Regions from separate parts of the Clostridium sp. LIBA-8841 genome, predicted to be linked through region 2. Evidence: riboswitches for the same ligand, from Rfam matches in the RefSeq annotation. Region 2 holds a riboswitch; each other region holds the start of a gene.
What was found. A riboswitch is a leader RNA that binds a small molecule or an ion and turns the genes downstream of it on or off. The one in region 2 is predicted to bind thiamine pyrophosphate.
Positions count from the first base shown of each region.

Region 1: it holds a riboswitch for thiamine pyrophosphate, as region 2 does, so the genes downstream of both, thiD (bifunctional hydroxymethylpyrimidine kinase/phosphomethylpyrimidine kinase) here and thiC (phosphomethylpyrimidine synthase ThiC) in region 2, are expected to answer to the same signal.
Region 3: it holds a riboswitch for thiamine pyrophosphate, as region 2 does, so the genes downstream of both, thiS (sulfur carrier protein ThiS) here and thiC (phosphomethylpyrimidine synthase ThiC) in region 2, are expected to answer to the same signal.

Region 1 is NZ_CM173488.1:2,286,283-2,294,121, forward strand. It holds gene thiE (thiamine phosphate synthase) at 1-466, opposite strand, end outside; gene thiM (hydroxyethylthiazole kinase) at 459-1,256, opposite strand; gene thiD (bifunctional hydroxymethylpyrimidine kinase/phosphomethylpyrimidine kinase) at 1,268-2,062, opposite strand; TPP riboswitch at 2,137-2,246, opposite strand; gene AC2A4K_RS09910 (patatin-like phospholipase family protein) at 2,367-3,236, shown strand; gene AC2A4K_RS09915 (LacI family DNA-binding transcriptional regulator) at 3,425-4,438, opposite strand; gene mglB (galactose/glucose ABC transporter substrate-binding protein MglB) at 4,665-5,729, shown strand; gene mglA (galactose/methyl galactoside ABC transporter ATP-binding protein MglA) at 5,814-7,361, shown strand; gene mglC (galactose/methyl galactoside ABC transporter permease MglC) at 7,333-7,839, shown strand, end outside.
Region 2 is NZ_CM173488.1:974,395-982,233, forward strand. It holds gene AC2A4K_RS04130 (NERD domain-containing protein) at 1-909, shown strand, start outside; gene AC2A4K_RS04135 (hypothetical protein) at 1,008-1,199, opposite strand; gene AC2A4K_RS04140 (DUF4184 family protein) at 1,679-2,413, shown strand; gene AC2A4K_RS04145 (hypothetical protein) at 2,627-2,932, shown strand; gene AC2A4K_RS04150 (dUTP diphosphatase) at 3,232-3,882, shown strand; gene kduD (2-dehydro-3-deoxy-D-gluconate 5-dehydrogenase KduD) at 4,088-4,873, shown strand; TPP riboswitch at 5,017-5,121, shown strand; gene thiC (phosphomethylpyrimidine synthase ThiC) at 5,271-6,581, shown strand; gene AC2A4K_RS04165 (phosphoribosylformylglycinamidine synthase) at 6,821-7,839, shown strand, end outside.
Region 3 is NZ_CM173488.1:2,630,768-2,638,606, forward strand. It holds gene AC2A4K_RS11335 (ComEC/Rec2 family competence protein) at 1-784, shown strand, start outside; gene AC2A4K_RS11340 (DUF3783 domain-containing protein) at 830-1,258, opposite strand; gene AC2A4K_RS11345 (thiamine phosphate synthase) at 1,405-1,986, opposite strand; gene thiH (2-iminoacetate synthase ThiH) at 2,025-3,128, opposite strand; gene AC2A4K_RS11355 (thiazole synthase) at 3,141-3,905, opposite strand; gene thiF (sulfur carrier protein ThiS adenylyltransferase ThiF) at 4,083-4,898, opposite strand; gene thiS (sulfur carrier protein ThiS) at 4,985-5,179, opposite strand; TPP riboswitch at 5,303-5,406, opposite strand; gene AC2A4K_RS11370 (MFS transporter) at 5,453-7,153, opposite strand; gene AC2A4K_RS11375 (RelA/SpoT domain-containing protein) at 7,422-7,839, opposite strand, start outside.

The sequences.
Region 1 (7,839 bases), 1.3 Mb from region 2:
AAACTTCTCTTATTTCTCTTAAAGTTTCTAATGTCATTAAGATTGCATCATCTTTGCTATTGGTTGAAAATAAAGCCCCAACTCCTAAGTTATCAGCTCCATCTTCTATTGCTTTTAAGGCCTCTTCTTTATTGTGAACTGTAACACCTATAATAGCATCCTTTGGCATTATTTCTCTTGCTATAGACACATCCATATCATCTTGTCCTATATGAACACCATGAGCTTTTACTGCTAATGCCACATCAATTCTATCATTTACTAAAAAAATTGCTCCAAAGTCATTGCAAAGTTTTTTTAAAGCCTTAGCTTCTTTACACATTTCCTTAGTGTCTTTATTCTTCGCTCTATATTGAACAATAGATACTCCTCCAATTAAGGCTTCCTTAGTCTTTTCTAAAAGTTCATTAAAAGGAATCCTATAGTCAGTTACTAAGTATAATTTTTTACAGTATGAATTACTCATAATAAACCTTCTCTCTTTCTTTTATTACTTCATCACTAATCATTGAAAGCTCATCTAGAAGATTATGTTTAAAAGTCATTATCCCCTCTTTTTCTCCTAATCTTTCCTCAGCTATTTCTCCGCATATCCCCCATGCTGCTACTGCTTTAACAACTTCTTTAAATCTTAAAGCTTTATCATCATAAAAACTTAAAGCTATGGTTAATAAGGCTCCTAGCATACATCCTGTTCCTGTTATTTTGCTCATTTTATAAGTTCCATTTTTAACAATGGCTCCATCCTTCCCATTAGTTATGAAATCACATACACCAGAAACAACTATTATTAAATTTCTTTCCTTTGCATATTCTTTTATTTTATTTTTTGTATTTTCACTTAAGGTATCATTAAAAGAATCTATTCCTATTGACTTTGATGTTTCTCCTATAAGAGTTTTTATTTCAGCTAAATTTCCCTTTACAAGTGAAGGTTCTCCCTCTAATATCAACCTTTTTGCAAAATCTTTTCTAAGCTTAGAAGCTTGTACACCTACTGGATCTAAAACAGAAGGAATTCCTTTTTCTCTTGCTATTCTCATAGAAGTCATTGATGATTCCATTTGATAAGGTTCTAAAGTTCCTATATTAACTAATAATCCATTAGCCATTCCTGTTATTTCTTCTAGCTCCTCATGATGTGTAGCCATAAGAGGCAATCCACCATAGTTAATAGTTACTTGAGCTAAGTCATTAACTGTAACGTAGTTTGTTATCATGTGTATTAAAGGATTTTCTCTTTTTAAAATTCCCATTATTATTCCTCCTAATAAAATTTATAGAAATGATGTGTTGGCCCAACACCTTTTCCAAGTTTAAAGCCATTTTTTATAGCTCCTGTAATATATTCTTTTCCACTTTTAACTGCATCAGGTATATTCATTCCCTTTGATAAATTAGCTGTAATAGCTGATGATAAAGTACATCCTGTTCCATGAGTATGTTTTGTATTTATTCTATCTTGTTCAAAAAGAATAAAGTTTTCGCCATCATACAGAAGATCTGTAGCTTCTCCCTCTAAATGTCCTCCTTTAATTAAGACATTTTTAGCTCCCATTTTTTTAATATCAATAGCAGCCTTTTTCATATCTTCTATTGTAATTATTTCTCTACCTAATAACTCTTCCGCTTCTGGTAAATTTGGAGTTATTAAAGTAGCTAGTGGTATTAATTTATCTATTAAAGTATTTTTTGCATCATCTGATAAAAGCTTAAATCCACTTTTTGAAATCATAACAGGGTCTAAAACTATTTGTGGCAAGTTTTCTACTCTTCCTAAAGCATTACTTATTGCTTCTATTGATTCAATCTTAGACACCATACCTATCTTTATAGCATCAACTTCTATATCATCAAAAATAACATCTATTTGTTTTTCTATAATTTCAGGAGTAACATCCATTATTCCAAAAACTCCTTGAGTACTTTGAGCAGTTATGGCAGTTATTATGCTCATTCCATATACTCCATTGGCAGAGAATGATTTTATATCAGCCTGTATTCCCGCTCCTCCAGAACTATCAGATCCTGCAATCGTTAATGCATTAAATAATTTAGTCATATTTTTCTCTCCTTTTTTAAAATAAAAAAGCATATATAGCCCAAAGGCTATATATGCTTTAAAATCAATTAAAATATACTTGTCTCAGGCTTCCCTACGCTGGTATTAACCAGATCAGGTTAAAGGGTCAAGAAATTTAATTTCTAATCTCAGCCAGACACTACTGGCCCCCCTAGCTATTTTTATGATATTTTCTAATCCAAATGATACCATACTCATTCTTCTTTTTCAACATGTCTTTTTTTGATATTTTTTAAGTTAAGGATTATAATTTTAAATATATCAATTTTAGGAGGATATTTTTATGGTTAGTTTAGTTTTAGAAGGAGGAACTTTACGTCCTATTTTCAGTGCAGGGGTTATGGATGCTCTTCTTGATAACAATATAATCTTTCCATATTGCATTGGAGTATCAGCAGGAATAACTAATGGTTTTTCCTATTTTTCTAATCAAAAAGGAAGAAATATTGAAATATTAAAAAAATATAGAAATGACAAACGCTATTTAGGTGTTTCTAACTTTTTTAAATGTAGAAGCATTTTTGGTTTAGATTTTGTCTTTGATGAATTAGCAAACAAACTCTTCCCTTATGATTTTAATGCACTTTCAAATTATAAGGGAAAAGTTTTAATTGGAGTCACTAATGCTAACACAGGGAAAACAGAATACTTAGATGGCAAAATTAAGGATGAAAAATATATGGCCTTAAGAGCCACCTGTGCAATTCCATTACTTTTCCCATCAATAAAAATCAATGGAAACGAGTATTATGATGGAGGACTTTTAGATCCAATCCCAATAAAAAAGGCCTTAGAAGATGGGAACGAAAAGCATTTAATTATTCTTACTCGTCCTAAGAACTATAAAAAAACTTTAGGGAAAAGTAATAAATTAGCATCTAAAATAGTTGGACGTAAATATCCTAAATTAAAGGATTCTTTTTTAACAAGACATATTAAATATAATGATACAGTAAAGTTTTGTGAAGAATTAGAAAGGGATGGAAAAGCATTAATAATCAGACCTTCTGAAGAAGAATCAATTGAAAGCTTTGAAAAAGATGTCTGTAAATTAGAAAAAGCTTATAATGCCGGTTATAACGCCTGCATAAAAAACTTAGAAAAAATTAAAGCTTTATTTTTTACAATAGATTCTGTCTTAGGTGAATACTAATTTTTACTTAATTTAGATTTAAATAAAAAAGACTATGTCAGACTTAACTTAAAGTAGAACTTATGGATATATTCTGAAAATTACTCAGTTTTCTAAAAAATTTATAACTATCTTCTTCATATAATCTATAAGTTCTATTATTTTAAGTTCTGATATAGTCTCTTTTAGTTAAAAACTTAAATTATTTTTTAAAGTTTTCTACAACTATCTCTTACAATAAGCTTAACAGGTAAAACTATTTTTTTAGACATCTCTCTTCCTGTCCTCATTCTCTCTAAAAGTGTATCTACTGCAACATTCCCCATATATTCTGTGTACACCTTTATGGTTGTTAGTGAAGGATTTAAGAACTTAGCCGTACATATATCATCAAAGCCAACTATGCTTATATCCTCTGGTATTTTAAGTCCAGCCTCAGATATAGCTTTATAAGCTCCTATGGCCATAGGATCACTTGCAATAAAGAAAGCCGTGGGCAAATTCTTTTCTTTTAAAACTTTTTTCATAAGCTCATAACCATCCTCAGGTAAAAACCGTCCCTTTAAAACCCACTCCTCCTTATATCCTTTTATATCTTCCATATATTCCTTAAAAGTTTTTTCTCTATAATTTATTTTTCTTAAGGATTCATTGCTATTATGAATAATAGATTCTCCACCTAAATATCCAATTTTCTTATGACCTAAAGAAGTCAAATATTCTAAAGCTATTTTAACTCCGTACTTAAAATCCACCACAACAGAATCATACTTCCACTCTTCTGGAGAAGAATCTACAAAAACTATATTTTTAGATAGTTTCTCCATTAATTCTATTTCCTTTTCTCCAAATATTCCAATAGCTAAGATACCATCTAAATCTGTATATTCTTTAGTACCTTCATTAATAATCTTTTGAAAATCTATAGGTTTAAACTTAATTTTTTCTTCACTACATTTCTTTTCAACGGCCATTCTTATTGAAAGAAAATATGGATCATTTAACTCTTGTATTTCTGTGTACCAATAGACTATTCCTATAGTATAGTTTTTAATTTTATTTTTTCTCTCTTTTACTGTTAAATAATTTAATTCCTCAGCTATTTCCATTACTTTTTTTCTTGTTTCTTCAGACACATTAAGTGTTTCATCTAAGTTTAAAACTCTAGATACAGTAGCTATTGAAACTCCAGCACCTTTTGCAATATCTTTAATTGTAGCCACATCATCACTCCTTAACTTTCTTAAGTCTATTATATATTCTTTTAGTAAAATTTTCTAATATTTATTTCACATAATATATAAATTTAATAAATATATTTACTAAAAAAATTACTTTTTTTCATTATTTTTTCCATAAAAAACTCTTTCCTTTTATTCCTATATATGGTAATATTGTATTAAATTACAATAACTTTAAAAATTTAGGGTAAATATAGGGAGGATTTTTATGAAAAAGAAAGGTTTAGCATTAATTTTAATTTCAGCTTTAACTATGGGTACTTTAGTTGGTTGTGGTGGAGGTTCAGGTTCTACTGGATCATCTAGTGATGGAGCCAAAGAAAACGATTCCTTAAAGATAGGAGCTACAATCTACAGCTTCGAAGATAACTTTATGTCATACCAACGTAGAAATATAGAAAAGCTTGCTGATGGAAAAGCAGAATTATTAATGAATGATTCTCAAAACAACCAAGCTAAGCAAATGGAGCAAATAGATACTATGATAGCTAAAGGAGTTAACATACTTGCAATAAACTTAGTTGATCCTAAGTCAGCTCCTACTGTAATAGACAAAGCTAAAGCAGATGATTTACCAGTAGTATTCTTTAACAAAGAACCTGATGAGACTGCTATGCAAAGCTATGATAAAGCTTGGTATGTAGGTACAACTTCTGAGGAGTCTGGAATAATTCAAGGGGAAGTAATAACAGAAGGTTGGAAAGCTAATCCTTCATGGGATAAAAACGGAGATGGAAAAATTCAATATGTAATGCTAAAAGGAGAACCAGGACATCCTGATGCAGAAGCACGTACTAAATTTTCTATACAAACTATAAATGAAGCTGGTATAGAAACTGAAGAATTAGCAATGGATACAGCTATGTGGGACTCAACTAAAGCAACTGAAAAAATGGATGCTTGGGTTTCTAAATATGGTGACGATATCGAAGTTGTAATTTGTAACAACGATGGAATGGCTTTAGGTGCTATTTCTTCTCTTGAAAAAGCAGGTTATTTAGATGGAACTTCAGAAAAATTTGTTCCAATCTATGGTGTTGATGCTATTCCTGAAGCTTTAGATAAAATTAAAGCTGGTAAAATGGCAGGTACAGTATTAAACGATGCCAAAAACCAAGCTCAAGCTTTAATGGATGCTTGTATGAATCTAGTTGATGGAAAAGATATAACAGAAGGAACTGATTGGAAAGTTGATAATAAGAAATCAATTCGTGTTCCTTATGTAGGTATAACTAAGGACAATATAAACGTTGCTGAAGACTCTTATAAATAATGAAGATTCTTGCACAATAACTATCAATAATTAGGGAGACAAAAAACTCTGTCTCCCTTAATAAAAAACAGGAGGTATAAAAAGATGAAAGAATCTTCAAACCTGTTAGAAATGAAAAATATTTCTAAGGAATTCCCTGGGGTTAAAGCACTAGACAATGTCACATTAAAAGTAAAAAAAGGTTCTGTTCATGCTTTAATGGGGGAAAACGGTGCTGGTAAATCAACTCTAATGAAATGTTTATTTGGTATTTACCATCCTGATGCGGGAGAAATATTTATTTCTGGCAAAAAAATATTATTTAGAAACTCAAAACACGCCTTAGATAATGGTGTATCAATGGTTCACCAAGAACTTAATCAAGTTAGAGAAAGAAATGTTATGGACAACCTTTGGCTTGGTAGATACCCTAAAAAAGGGCTTTTTATAGATGAAAAGAAAATGTATGAAGAAACATCAAAGATCTTTAAAGATTTAGATATAGATGTAGATCCTAAAGCAAAGGTCTCTACTCTATCTGTATCTCAAATGCAAATGGTTGAAATCGCTAAGGCAGTTTCATATAACTCAAAAATAATAGTAATGGACGAGCCTACCTCTTCCCTAACTGAAAAAGAAGTTGGCCATTTATTTAGAATAATAAATAAACTTAGAGCCCAAGATATAAGTATAATCTATATCTCTCATAAGATGGAAGAAATATTAGAAATATCTGATGAAGTTACCATAATGAGAGATGGTAAGTGGATTTCTACTGAAAAAGCTTCCAATTTAACTATGGACTTAATAATAAAACTTATGGTTGGTCGCGAACTTACAGATAGATTCCCTGCTAAGACTCATACTCCAAAGGAAACTATTTTAGAAGTAAATAATCTTAGTGACACTAAAAATCAACTTAATAATGTTTCATTCAAACTTAGAAAGGGAGAAATTTTAGGAATTGCTGGTCTTGTAGGTGCTAAAAGAACTGAAACTTTAGAAACAATTTTTGGTCTTAGAGAAGTAGCTTCTGGTAACATAATTCTTCACGGTAAAAAGGTGGATAACAGTAAACCTTTTAAGGCTATGCAAAATGGATTTGCTCTTGTTACAGAGGAAAGAAGACAAACTGGTATTTTTGGAAAATTACCTATAGACTTCAATTCTATAATAGCTAATATAGATAGCTATAAGACATCTTCTGGTCTTCTTTCAAACGGAAGAATATCCGGGGATACTCAATGGGTTATAGACTCTATGAAGGTTAAAACTCCAAGTCAAAAGACCCTAATCGGCAGCTTATCTGGCGGTAATCAACAAAAAATAGTAATTGGTAAATGGCTTCTTAGAAAGCCTGAAATCTTACTTTTAGATGAACCAACTAGAGGTATTGATGTCGGTGCTAAATTTGAAATATATCAGCTTATAAATGATCTTGCAAAGGAAGATAAAGGAATAATTATGGTATCTTCTGAAATGCCTGAACTTTTAGGTGTATGTGATCGAATATTAGTAATGAGTAATGGTAGAGTTGCTGGCATAGTTAATGCTAACGAAACTACTCAAGAGGAAATTATGCATCTTTCTGCAAAATATCTATCAGTAACTGGAGGAATTAAAAATGCAAACGAAATCAAAGAAAAAGTTTAAATTAAATAGTCAGTTCTTAATGAACAATGCAATTTATATAGTATTATTCGCCTTATTAGTTGGAATTTGTATATTATCACCAGATTTCTTATCTATAAAAAACTTTATTAACATATTAAGCCAATCATCATCTCGTATAATCATAGCTCTAGGAGTTGGTGGAATACTTTTAACTGAAGGTACTGACCTTTCTGCTGGAAGAACTGTTGGTTTAGCTGCAGTAATCTCAGCTTCTTTACTTCAAGCTGGAGATTACGCATATAAAATGTATCCTAATTTATCTGAATTACCTATATTTATTCCAATTTTAGTAGCAATGGTTGTTTGTGGAATAGTTGGTCTTATAAATGGTATTGTTGTTGCTAAATTTAATGTTCCTCCATTTATCGCTACTCTAGGAATGATGACTGCAATATATGGTGTTAACTCAATTTATTTTGATAGACCTCCATATGGAGCTATGCCTATAGGTGGGCTT
Region 2 (7,839 bases):
GAAATAAAAAATTCCTTTATCCCTATGTTAGCTTTGCATGATATTAGGATAGAAGACGGAGAAGCAGTAGCTCAAATGGATTATGTCCTAATAACTAAAAGTTTTATTTTAGTTCTAGAAACTAAAAAATTAACTGGAGATATAAGTATAAATGAATCAGGAGAGTTTATAAGATACTTTAAAAATAAAACAGGAAAAGTTTATAAAAAAGAGGGAATATATAGTCCAGTAGCACAAAATGAAAGACATGTTAGAATATTAACTGAATACTTAAAGAAAAATAAAATAATTAAAAAAGTGCCAGTTTATTCATGTGTAGTTATTGCAAATTCAAAAAGTGTTATAAATAAATATAAGGCGCCAAAAGAAATAAAATCTCAAATAATAAAATATGATCAGTTAACATCTTTTATAAATTCAAAACTTCAGTATCATAAAAAATTAAAGGATGGTATAAATTTTGATGAGCTTATGTATTCAATAGGAAACTTTCTAGTTGAAAACAATAAACCTATTAAGTTTGATTATTATAAAAAATATTCTTTAAGTGAAGTTGATTTTATTGAAAAAGAAGGTTTAGAAGAAAAATTAGAAAGTAATAATAAAAATCAATTTATTAAGGAGTATCTTGAAGAAGATGATGATTATTTTAAAAAAGAAAATAATTTAAAAAGCAAAGATATAATCGAACATAACAATAACGAGGAATTAAAAAATAAGCTTAAGAAAGTTAGAATTTCCTTTGCAATAAAAGAAAAATTACCAGCATATTATATTTTTAATGATGAAACACTAGAAGATATTTTGAATAAAATGCCAAAAACTAAGGAGGAACTTTTAAAAGTTAGGGGCTTTGGTAAAGTAAAAGTTAATAAATATGGTGAAGAAATTATAGGCGTTTTAAATTAAGGCTCTGTTTTAAACTAATGTTATACATAAACTAAAGGGAGTCCATTGGACTGCCTTTAAATCTTTTTAACAGGTAATTTGATTGGAATGTAAAGTAACTAATATTCATAGATATCAGCGTTACACTTATCACATGTACCGTTATTACGCTTATATTCCTCTTCTGATATTTCAGTTTCGCAAGTGTCACAGGCGAATATTTCGTCTCCTTTATATTCAAAGTTCCTTAGGAATTGCTCATTATTTTCCTCTTCATCATATTGATAATATGATTTTATTTTATTTAACATCTTAATTCCACCTTTCTAAATTTTAGTTTTAATGCTTCGGATTATCATCATATTTTTCACTTAAGTATATCATAAATTTTCATGTTAAAATATTATTTAGTCTTTCGTTACATAATACCCATGTTCTTTACTTATAACCTATTTTCAGAGAGGTATCACATATTAAGATTCATTTAAAACATAGTCTAAATTAAAAATGAAATTGACTAGAGAAAAAGAATTGATTCTGTTACCTTCTAATGTTATATTTTTCTTTTTAATGATTTAATCAAAGGAATTAGTATATAGAATTTGATTTTTTATAATTATAATAGCTATAGATATTATTATGTGTTTAGGAAGAAGGAGGCAGTTTTAAAATAAGTATAAAAACAATTCAATTGGATATTAATAGATTGAAAGCAAATTATTAATCATTTTTAGGACACTCTTTATGTGTTATAATAGGATAACATTTAACATATGAGGGGGGACTAGGTATGCCTTTTACGCTGGCACATCCAGCAGCTGTGCTTTGCTTGAAAAATAAGAGATTTAATTTTACAGCTTTAGTTTTAGGGAGTATGGCACCTGATTTTTTATACTTTTTAAATTTTAGACCTTATGGTAATTTAGGACATGAGATTTTAGGCTTTTTTATATTAAATTTACCCCTATGTATTTTATTAGCTTATTTTTTTCAAAATTTTATAAAGAGCCCATTAATAAGTCATTTACCAAGACCATTTGATGGATGGTATGGATACTTGAGAACAGAACAATTTGGTTTACATTCTTGGAAAGAGGGGCTTGTTTTTATATATTCAGCTTTATTAGGAATGGTAACTCATATAATATGGGATGCTTTTACTCATAAAACAGGTTTTTTTGTTGAACATATTTCTTTTCTTCAAAAAAAGGTGTTAACTTTAGGAGATTATAATGTTTATGGATATAGTTTATTACAACATGGAAGCACTTTAATTGGAATAATTATAGTTTTATGGTTTCTTTATGAAATTAGAGATAATAGAAATAGAATTTTATGGGGGCATAAAAGTTTTAAGGAAAAATTAATTTATGATTTAATAGTGATTTGTGTTACTGTGCTAGTTTTATTTTTAAGTTATGTAGTCTTTAAATATTTCAATATGAGTTATGGAATAGGCAATTTAGTAATAGCAATTATAAATGGAATTTTCATCGGGATTATTATTGCTACATTTAAAAATTAAATTATATATCATTTATTATTAAAAAAGTTAAGTAGATATAAGAACTTTAATCTATTTAACTTTTTATTATTTTATATAAAAATTGAGTATTCAACTAAAAAATAAATTAGATATTTAATTAGTTATTTAATTTTTAATCATAGTAGAGTTCACTTAAAGTTGTGTTAAATGGTATAATATAGCTATTAAAGATCAATTGAAAGGAACGAGAGTATGGATAAAATTCTTTTAATACAAAACATATTAGAAGCATTGGTATTTGTTGTGTCAGCAATTTTTTTTGCAGTTATATATGGATTTATTGATAAAAAATATAAATTATCAGACAAAATTTTTGGAGCTTTTAAAATGAATCCTAAGAGAGAATGGATTGTTCATGTTATTATAGCTCTTATATTGATTGTAGTTGTTTATTACTTAGGAGCCTATGTATTTAAAATATCTGGATTAATAATTATTGGTATAATAGGAGCGATTGCTGGAATTGGTATCTATAATTCAAATAGAAATAATTTTTAAAATTAAATATTACAAGATAGAAGAGCAGAATTAATTTAAAGTCTGTTCTCTTTTATTTTGTATATTAAGATGAAAGTAATAAAAAATACTATTTTTATTCACTTAAGATAAAGTATATATTTAAAAATTTATAGTTAATTATGAATTAATATAAGTAAAATGTTGCAAATGTAAGCTAAAGGAAAATATATTAATAAAATGTTAATAAAAAGCCTCTGCTTTGAGAATTTAAAGAATTTAAGTGTTTGTGAATATATAGAAAGTAAAATATACTTTTACTAAAGATGGAGGTGAGTTTAATGGCTGGTGAACAAAGAATTAGAGATGTTTATATTGAATATCAAAATGGTGGAGAGACTCCTAAATATGAGACACCATTAGCCGCTGGAGCAGATGTTTTTGCAGCTAAAGATATGGTTATAAGACCTTTTGAAAAAGTGGCAATTCCATTAGATTTAAAGTTTGCAATTCCTGATAATATGGAACTTCAAATTAGAGCTAGAAGTGGACTTTCTTTAAGAACAAATCTGAAAATTTCAAACTCAATAGGAACTATTGATGCTGATTCAGTTAGCAATATATCAGTAATTTTAGAGAATAATTATAATATAGCTAATCTTCCTTATGAAATAGCTAATGATATAAGTATATTAGATGACTTAAAAAATAATTATACAGAGGTAAGATTAAGTGAATATTTAGAGTCGAAAGGACATGATTTAAGTTCTTATGAAGAAGAAGGAAAGAGAGCTTATAAAAAGTTATTAAAAACATATATTTATTTAGATAAGAATGGAAATCCATATGGAAGTATATATATAAAAAAAGGAAATAGAATTGCCCAAATGGTTTTAGCTAAATATTATAAGGCTAACTTTATAGAAACTGATGATGTTTCAAAATTCAAAAGTGTAAATAGAGGTGGCGGATTTGGTCACACAGGTTTCTAAATATTTTTGATTAATTTGTAGATAAGATTTAAATTATAATATATTAAAAAGACGGAATATAAGAAAGTTTTAGAATGAGATAACAACTTATTCTAAAGCTTTTTTATTTTATTAATTTTAATTATATTCACAAGAAGTTGAAAATGTTTTCTGTAAGAGGTAGTATAAAATATGAATAAGTTTTAAAACTTTCAAAGGGGTTGAGATTGTGAATAGTTTAAGTGATTTTTCAATGGATTATTTTTCATTACATGGAAAGGTAGCTATGGTTACTGGTGGAAATAAAGGTATAGGACAGGCTATTTCTGTTGCTTTAGCAAAGGCTGGAGCGGATTTGTGTATAGTGGTTCATAGTGAAAAAGATTTAGATGAAACAAGAAAATTAATAGAAAAAGAAAGAAGAAGGGTTGAATTTATTCAAGCTGATTTAGAAGAGAAAACTGATGTTATAAAAGTTATTGAAGAGAGTAAAAAGCTTTTTGGGAAAATAGATATTTTAGTTAATAATGCAGGTACCATAAAAAGAAATAGTTTATTTGAATATACTGATGAAGATTGGCAATTCGTCTTAGATGTTAACTTAAATAGTGTTTATTATTTAAGTAAAGAGATAGCAAAAACTATGGTAAAAAATAGACATGGTAAAATAATAAATATAGCTTCAATGCTTTCATTCCAAGGAGGTAAATATGTTCCAGCTTATACTGCAAGTAAGCATGCAGTAGCAGGACTAACAAAATCCTTTGCTAATGAACTAGCTGAATTTGGAGTAAATGTAAATGCTATTGCACCAGGCTATATAAAAACGGCTAATACAGAAGAATTAACTTTAAATGCTAGTAGAAATTCAGAGATATTATCAAGGATACCAGCAGGTAGATGGGGAGAGCCTTTTGATTTGATGGGAGCTGTAATATTCTTAGCAAGTAGAGCATCAGATTATATGGATGGACATATTTTAGCTGTTGATGGAGGATGGTTAGCTAGATAAGTGACTTGCAAAAAGTTGATGATGAAACCTATAATAAGTTTAAACAATTACTAAATTTTAGTGCATAATTACTTGTTTTTATAAATTTACTTGAAATTATAAAATTTTAATAGTATAATTTAGAAAAAAAGTAAATATTTAATCGTAAGTGCTAGGGGTGCATTTTATATGCTGAGAGGATAATAGCTATCTAACCCTTAAAACCTGATGTAGTTAGTACTACCGTAGGGAAGCATAAACTGTTGTTTATTTATATTTATGCTAAAAATTTGTATAAGTATATCTATATAAGTGTTTATTAAGCTTGCCTTATGGCAAGCTTTTATTTTTTATAAAAAACTAGGATCCTATATTAATTTAACTGCGCAGTTAAAAAATTAAAATAAGGAGAACTAATATGAATTACACAACTCAAATGGATGCTGCTAAAAGAGGCATAATAACAAAGGAAATGCAAGTGGTTGCAGAAAAAGAAGGTATTAATGTTCAAACTTTAATGAATTTAATGGCTGAGGGAAAAGTTGTAATACCAGCTAATAAAAAACATAAGAGCATAAGTGCAGAAGGTGTTGGACAAGGGTTAAGAACTAAAATAAATGTTAATCTAGGAATTTCAAAGGATTATGCCAATATAGAATTAGAGTTAGAAAAGGTTAAAAAAGCCATAGAAATGAATGCAGAATCCATAATGGATTTAAGTAACTATGGTAAAACTTATGATTTTAGGAAAAGACTTGTTGAGATATCTACAGCTATGATAGGAACTGTACCAATGTATGATGTAGTTGGGTTCTATGATAAAGAACTTAAGGATATAACTATTGATGAATTTTTTGAGGTTGTAGAGAAACATGCAAAAGATGGAGTAGATTTTGTTACTATACATGCTGGATTAAATAGAGAAGCAGTTGAAACTTTTAGAAGAAATAAAAGATTGACTAATATAGTTTCTAGAGGAGGATCTCTCCTTTTTGCATGGATGGAATTAAATAATAGAGAAAACCCTTTCTATGAATATTTTGATAGATTATTAGATATATGTGAAAAGTATGATTTAACCTTAAGTTTAGGTGATGCTTGTAGACCTGGTTCAATAGCTGATTCAACTGATGCTATACAAATAAAAGAGTTAATTACTCTTGGAGAGTTGACAAAAAGAGCTTGGGAAAGAAATATTCAAGTAATAATAGAGGGACCTGGGCATATGGCAATGAATGAAATAGAAGCTAATGTTTTATTAGAGAAAAAATTATGCCATGGAGCACCATTTTATGTTTTAGGCCCAATAGTAACTGATATAGCACCAGGGTATGATCATATAACGAGTTCCATAGGAGGAGCTATGGCAGCTTCTTATGGAGCAGATTTTCTTTGCTATGTAACACCAGCAGAACATTTAAGACTTCCTAATTTAGAAGATGTAAGGGAGGGAATAGTTGCTTCAAAGATAGCAGCACATGCGGCAGATATAGCAAAAGGAATCCTAGGAGTAAGAGAGAGGGATAATAAAATGAGTGAGGCTAGGAAAAGATTAGATTGGGATGAGATGTTTTCTTTAGCCATAGACAGTGAAAAAGCAATTAGGTATAGAAAAGAATCGAATCCTGAACATAAAGATAGTTGTACAATGTGTGGGAAAATGTGTTCTATAAGAAATATGAATAAGATTCTAGAGGGAAAAGATATAAATCTTTTAAGAGAAGATTAAAAATATTGGAGATATATTAAAAGGAAGATTATTCTAAACTTTTAATATATCTCTATTTTTATGATTAAATACGAATTATTTTGGAATATAAATGATAAAAAGATGATTAAATATATTAAAAACCGAACGTTTAAATAAATTTAATTATTGACAATACGTATTTATAATGATATTCTCTATTTAACGAATGATTAATATTTAATCATAAATAATGTTCGTGTTTTGAATGGGGGATTAAAATGTCTGGTATTAGAATGGTATTTGTAGAAAAAAAGGCTGGTTTTAATGTTGAAAGTCAGATATTACTTAAAGATTTTAAAGATAACTTAAGAGTCGAAGCTTTAGAGGATATAAGAGTTTTAAATAAGTACATACTAGGAAATATGGAAGAAGAGCAGTATATAAGGACTGTAAATACTATTTTGTCAGAAGCTCCAGTAGATAGAGTTTATGAAGAAAATTTTGAAATAGGACAAGATGAAAATGCTTTTGGTGTTGAATATTTACCAGGACAGTATGATCAAAGAGCTGATTCAGCTTCAGAGTGTATAATGCTTCTTACTGAGGAAGCAAAAGTTCCTGTTAAATCATCAAAAATCATTGTTTTAAAAGGTGATTTAAATGATGAAGAGATAGATAGGATAAAAGCTTATTATATTAATCCTGTTGATTCAAGAGAAGTAGATCCATTATCAAAAGTTTTAGAAGATAACTTAGATGAACCTAAGGGCGTTGAAGTTTTAAATGGATTTTTGAATCTAACTGAGGAGGAACTTAAAAACTTTCATATAGAAAATTCTTTAGCTATGAGTTTAGAAGATTTAAAAATGATAAGAGATTATTTTAAATCAGAAGATAGAAATCCAACAATAACTGAGATTAAAGTTATTGATACTTATTGGTCAGATCATTGTAGACATACAACTTTTGAAACAATAATTAGAGATGTTGAAATAGAAGAAGGTCAATATTCAGAACCTATTAAAAAAGCTTATGAAGATTATAGAAATTCAAGAGCGTATGTTTATGAAGATAAGTTAGAGACTAGAGATATTAAATTAATGGATTTAGCTACTATAGCAATGAAAGAACTAAGAAAAAGAGGAAAACTTGATGACTTAGATGTTTCAGATGAAATAAATGCTTGTTCTATAAACATAGAGATAGAAACAAATAATGGAACTGAAAAATATCTTTTAATGTTTAAAAATGAGACACATAATCACCCAACGGAAATAGAGCCTTTTGGAGGCGCGGC
Region 3 (7,839 bases), 1.7 Mb from region 2:
AACACAAAACTCTAAGTCACCTAATGATGAAAAGCTTATGATTTCATACATGGATGTTGGACAAGGGGATGCAGCTTATATAAATGTAAATGGAAATGATATTTTAATAGATGCTGGTCCAAGAAGCAATTCTAAAGAACTTCTTGAACAATTAAAAGCTAAGAATATTGATGACTTTGAACTAGTTATTGCAACCCATCCACACGAAGATCATATAGGGGGAATGGTTGACGTATTTAAAGAATACAAAGTTAAGAGCTTTTATTCTCCTAAGGTTACACATACAACTAAAACGTACGAAAATCTTGTTAAAGCAGTAAAAGATGAAGGATTAAAAATAAATGAACTAAAAGGTGGCATGGTTATAGACTTAGGAGATGGAGCTAATTTTGAAGTATTTACTCCTCAAAACTCAAATTATGAAGAACTTAATGACTATTCACCTATAATGAAATTAAACTTTGATAAAACATCTTATTTATTTACTGGTGATGCAGAAAAAATTGCTGAAAATGAAGCTCTAACTAAATATAAAGATTCTCTTGATTCTGATGTCATTAAATTTGGTCATCATGGTTCAAGTAGTTCATCAAGCTCTGCCTTCATTGAAGCTGTTTCTCCAAAGTATGGAATAATCAGCTGTGCTAAAGATAATAAATATGGACATCCTCACAGAGAAACTTTAGATATAATCAAAAAGTATAATATAAAAACTTTTAGAACTGATATAGATGGCGAAATAATATTGACTTCAGACGGAAAAAATATAGTATTTAACAAATAAAAAAAGACACTAGTTTTTAACTAGTGTCTTTTAATTCCTTATAATTTAAGCTTCTTCATGAGTAGTCATATCACCTGATTTTAAAGCTCTTCTTTCAGCTATTAAATTCTTAACTAAAACATCAATAGTCCAATTAATAGATGTTTCTGTAACCATTGCAACTAATGGTCTTTGTATTCCTACCTTTTTTAAGTTTTCTAAAAATATATGCACTTTTCCTGGAGCTGTAGCATTAAATATTATGGCTCTTTCCTTAACGCCTTCCCCTTCTTTGCTTTCCATTTTATCTTCTAATATATTCTTTATAGTTTCTTCTCCATTTTTAGAGCTTAAAACTATTTGATCTTTTATTCCCATTATTCTAGCAAAGTTTTGTATCTTTTTTAATTCTTTATTTCCAAAGTTATATAGAATTACACAACTTCTACCTTCTTGTTCACTTCTATCTGAAATATCTATTCTTTCAAATGACATAATTAATTCTCCTTTAATAACAAATTATAATTATTATTTAATATCAATTATATCATATTTAAATTAATAATTATATAATCTAAAATTATGTTTTAAATTAATACTAATTTTTAGCTAATCAAATATATTAAATTTTAAATTATCATTTAAATCTTATTGAAACTATTTAAACACTCCTCTATATTATTACTCAAAAATAAAAGAGACATACATGCAAAATCATCAGCACCAGCACATAAAACTTCCTTGAAATTCTCTTCATTTATTCCTCCTAAAGCCACTACAGTACAATTTACTTTTTCTCTAATTTCTTTTATGAACTTACTTCCTCTAGGAATTGCTCCAGGTTTACATTTAGTTTCAAAAATAGGAGACACGAGTATATAGCTTGCTCCTAATCTATCAGCCTCCATAGCCTCATTAATAGAATGAATAGATACTCCAACATCTAAGGATTTAATATTTTCTAAATTTCTCTTAAAATCATTAAAACTTAAATGAATGAACTTTTCTTTCAAGATATTTACTGCCTCAATATTAGAGTTTATTATTATCTTTGTCTCTTCAGAAACTAACTCTCTTATCTTCTTATATATCTTTATTAATTCATCTGTTTTTAAATCTTTCTCTCTTAAAATTATATTTTTAACACCATATTTACTTGACTTTTCTATAGTATTAAAATATTTTTCCTCACTTACTAAATTTCTATTTGTTATTAAAAACATATAAAATCACCATTTTACTTAAATATTACAAGTTTAATCTAGAATCTATGCCAATCCTTAAATATAGGTTGATATCCTTGACTCTTTATTAACTCTTTAACCTCACTTACAGAACTCTCATCATTTATATCAAATTGACTTGTTCCCTTTTCTTTCAAAGAATGTCCTCCAACAGCAGTAGAAACTCCAGCACTCATTTTACTTACTCCTAAAGGAATTAAATTCTTTCTAAAATTCTTCTCTTCTCTAGTCGAAATATTTATTCCCCCTTGGGGATCAAACAGCTTATAAGCTAAGAGTATTTGAACTAGTTCCCTATCATTAACTTCATTTAACTTTTTAAGCCCCCCTTCACAGGGTCTTATTCTTGGCAATGAATAACTTATGTCTATATAAGGATACTTATCTCTTAAATATCTTCCATGCATCGCTGTAAAGAAGGCATCAACTCTAAAATCAGCTAATCCTAATAATGCACCTATACTAATACTTCTCATTCCAGCCTTAGCTCCTCTCTCTGGAGCCTCTAACCTAAATTTATAGTTTTTCTTTGGTCCTGCTACATGAACCTTATCATATGTCTTTTCATCGTATGTCTCTTGATATACAGTAAGCCCTTCTGCGCCAGCTTCTACTGCTCTTTTATATCCTTCTTCTGTCATTGGATATATTTCAAGAGTTATAGACGGAAATTTCTCCTTTAAAGTTCTAATACTATCTTCTATATAATTTACTGGAGTATGATATTCACTTTCCCCAGTTAATATTAAAATGTGTTTAAAACCATCCTTTGAAATAGCTTCTCCCTCTTTTTCTATCTCTTCTTGGTTCAACTTCTTTCTACATATTTTATTTTCTACATTATACCCACAATATGAACATTTATTTATACAATAATTTGAGATATACATTGGTGTATATAGTAATATAGTTCTTCCAAAATATTTTAAAGAAAGTTCTCTTCCTTCTTGAGCCATTTCTTCTAAAACTTCTTCTCCTATTGGAGATATTAAATTAAGTAAATCCTCTGGGCTCTTATTTCTTTCATAAATACTTCTTAATACGTCCTCCCTTTTTACGGAATCAAAGTATCCATAAAAATCAAACTCTCTATATTTTTCTACTACATCATAAAAACTCAATTCAATCATCTCCTAATCTAAGAATCCAGTAAGTGGAGATGAAGCATTTCCAAATTTTGATTCTCTTCCCATTTTAGATTCATAGGCTAATCTGCCACCCTCTACTGCCATTTTAAAAGCTCTTGCCATATTTATAGGATTTTTAGAAGATGCTATGGCAGTATTAACTAAACATGCCGCCGCTCCCATTTCCATAGCCTCCATGGCTTGGGATGGTTTTCCTATTCCGGCATCAACTATAATAGGAATATCTAGTTCATCTATCATTATTTGAATTAGTTCCTTAGTTTTCAAACCTCTATTGCTTCCTATTGGGGCTCCCAGTGGCATTACAGCTGCTGCTCCTGCCTCTATTAACCTTCTACCTGCATAAAGATCTGGACACATATAAGGAAGTACAATAAAGCCTTCATCAGCCAATACTTTAGTTGCCTTTATAGTTTCTTCATTATCAGGAAGTAAATATTTAGAGTCTGATATAACTTCTATTTTTATCCAATTTCCACACCCCATAGCTCTTGCTATTCTAGCTATTCTAATAGCCTCCTCTGCATTAGTAGCTCCAGAAGTATTAGGTAATAATATTACATCCTTTGGTATGTTTTGAAGAATATCCTCTTCCTTATTATCTAGATCCACTCTTCTTAATGCTAAAGTTATAACTTGAGATCCACTTCCCTCTAATACATCTTTTATTATCTCATTTGAAGGATATTTACCACTTCCAACAAAAAGTCTATTTTTTATTTCTACTCCACCTATTATTAACTTGTCCATAAAAATTCCCCTTTTCTACTCTTTTTTGTAAATTTTTCAAAATCATATATGAAATTGTTAGTTAATAAAACTTATAATTATCACTAAATATATTTATAAACTCTTTTTAATTGGTTCTGTTTTAGACTAATGTTGATTTCTAGAAATCAAACTTCACTTAAAATATAACCTTTTAGTTTAGTCTTTCTTAACAAATTCTATTTTATTAACAGCTATATCTATAACTAAATTAGCCATATGATTTGCACATATAGAAACTCTAGGAGCCATTAGTCCACATCCCTCTTTAGCTTCATTTACTAAATCTCCACAAATATAAAATTTATCTGTTATCTTCTTTGTTTTTATTAAGTTTGAATCATAAAAACCTGCCATTCCTGAAGATGAAATTAAGTATTTTTCTTTCATATTACTTAAAACATAGTTTGCTAATAAAGCTTTATAATCTGGATTATCAAAGGCCTCTATTATTATGTCAGCTTCTTTTAAAATCTCCATATTATCCTCAGAAAGTTTAATATTTAAATCTTCTATTTTTATAAAAGGATTTATTCTCATTAAATTTCTTTTTAATGCAGACACCTTAAACTCTCCAATATCGTCAATATAATATTGCTGTCTATTTAGATTAGAAGGTTCTACTATATCAAAATCTACTAATCTTATATTTCCAACACCTAGTCTTGCTAGAGAAATAGCAATGTTAGATCCAAGCCCCCCACATCCAGCTATTAAAACCTTAAGTTTTTTAAGTTTTTCATGAATACCTGGTGTATGTCTTGAGACCATTAATTCTTCTAATTCCTCTTTCTTAGGCTTAATTCCTTTTTTAATAAAAACAACTCTATCTCCATCTTTTAACTCTTTATCTTCTCCAAGTGGAAATCCATTTAAAACTATAACATCAGCATCATTTAATTCTTTATCCCTTAAAGAATAGACTGTACAATTTTCTTCAACCTCTTTCCACTTTTCATTAATCTTTATCTTCATAAAGGCTCCTTATATCTTTTTCTCTTTTTTCTCTCTTTTACTTTCAACCAACTTTTATTTTCTTAAACTTCTTAAATTCTTATTAATCAACCTCCACCAACAAATGCAATAATCTCAATTATATCTTCATGATTTAATAAAATCTCATCATAACTACAAGAGTTAATTATCTCTTTGTTAAGTTCCACAACCACTCTATTTCTATTTACATTTAAACTTTCTAATAAATCAGAAACTGTATTAAGGTTTTCTTTATTTAATTTCTTTCCATTAACAATCATATCTTCACCTCTTTCCCTTTAAATACCGCTTTATACCAACAAAAAAAGGTTTAGCAATATTGCTAAACCTTTTAAAATATATTTTCTAATTAATCATAATAATATTTTCTAATATGAAAAATCACAACTTAAAATATACTTCCCTACGTTGGTATTAACCAAATCAGGTTATTAGAGTTAGGATATTAAATCCCTCTCAGCCTTTTACAGCACCCCTAGCAATATCTTAAAATTTATTTGTTTTATTCATCATAACTCAAAAAACATTTTTTATCAATTAGTTTTTTCCACGCTTTCCATTTTTTTATTTTTCATATTTATTAATTGCTTATTTAACATAAGTGTTAAAATTAATCCAACTAAAGCTATCATAGCACATGTTAAGAATAATTTAGTATATCCTGTATTCATTACTTGTTGGAATGTAGTTTCTATAGCATTTTTAGCCCCATCTAAGCTTTGCATATATGATTTTTGAATCATATCTATATTTACATGAGGATTATTAGCAAACTTGTCACCTAATGATGCAAATTGTGATTGCACCATATCCTTTATAATGCTGAATATATTAGTAACACTTGCATTTCCCATTGAATTTGCAACGTGTGAAGATCCTCCACCATTTGCCATAATATTTGACATTCCATCTACATGAGGCATAACTTTTTGTAATGCATCTGGTACTCTTCTTCCAGCATCTGATATAAAGTTAATAAGTATGTTTGGTGATACTGCAATACCTATAGATTTAACTAATGATACTGCTGATTGTCCAACTGTAGCTTCATTATCAGGTACTAAGCTAAGCATTAAGTAGTTTATTGGTGTTCCCATAGAAAATCCTAAACCAAATCCCATAATAGCTAATCCTATTATTAAGTTAACCATACTTGGATGTTTAGTTGTTATATACCCTTGATAAAGGTTTCCTATTATAACTAAACTCATACCTATTATTAATACCTTTTTAACACCTATTTTATCAATAAATTTACCACCTAAAGGTGCTGCTATACCTACAAATACTGCAAATATTGTAACTATATATCCACCACTACCCATAGGTGTTCTTAATATATTTTCACTAAATTGAGGAATGAATACTGTTGCCATTAATCCACATCCTACAACGAAACTTAATATTAAAGTTATCGCTATTTCCTTATTAGTAAAGTAGGATAAGTTTATTACTGGATCTTCTGCTTTCTTTTCTACCCAAACTAATACAGGAATTGATATTACAAATATTAAAAGATATGGCCAAACATCTAATGATTTTATTGAGTCCATAAAATCGTAGAATTTTAAGTTTGTAGCTCCATACATTAAAGATAAAATTAATACAGTTAATACTCCTGAACCTAATATATCTAACTTCTTAACTCCTTGTGCAGAAGTATTCTCTTCTAATTTAGTTGCTAAAAGTAATATTATTATACTTATTGGAACATTTACTAAGAATAAAAATCCCCAGTTTTTATCACCAAAAATAGAAAGTATTCCTGAACCTAAAGTTGGTCCAATTACTGTTGCGATTCCATATACTCCACCAATCATTCCTAAAGCTGAACCTCTTTTTTCAACTGGGAATGATGTTCCTATATAAGCTGTAGCTATTGGCATTATTCCACCACCACCTATAGCTTCTATTACTCTTGCACATAATAAGAATCCATAACTATTTACATAATCTGATACTCCACATAATAAAGAACCTAGTCCAAATAAAGTTATTGAGACCATGTACACTTTTTTTCTTCCGAACTTATCAGAAAGTTTTCCCATGATAGGCATTGATACTGCATATGCTAAGGTATATATTGTTATAACCCAAACACTGGCATCCTGTGAAACCTTTAATCCATCAGCTATTATATCTCTTGCTGGTGATACAATTCCTGAATCAATAGCCCCCATGAATATTCCTAGTAAGAAGACAGCCATAGTGATTCCAACTGATTTCTTTTTCATAATCGTCACCCTTTCTTAAACTATAAACTTGTCCTTACTATGCCTTTTATTAATATTATTTTTTAAATATTATTAATAAAAAACACAGTGAACTACGTTCATATTACTCCTTAAAGTTTATAAAATCAAAGAGTAAATTTCCCCAAATTCTTCTAAAATCCCAAACAAACAGTTATATTCCTTAACTTTATTAATAATTAATTAATATTTTGTTCATATATAATTTTAAAATAAAGCTACCTTAATTATTCATCAAGGTAGCTTTCTATTATTTCATTTGTTCAATATTTTCTTTTAATTTTCTTATTTCTTCATCTTTTTCTCTTAACTTACTTTCATAGTAATTATCCTTATTATCTAAACTATTATTCAACATATTGATTAATGAAGCCATTTCATCTGCACTTCCTACAATTCTATTAAAAAGCAATAGATTTGATTTTAATATTTCAGGTATTTCATTATGAGAATATCTAAGCCTATGGTCAATTTCCCCATATCCCTCTTCAAAAATAGTTCTTACTTGAATCTCTGCAATAACCTTTTGATTTGTTGGATAACACTCCACAAGATAATGAACAGACCTATACCCTGATTGTCTTGATATAACTTCAATACCTAAATTATCAAATATAGTTCTGTCATCTCCATCTCTTATATTAGCTGTTATTTCAATTACATTCCAT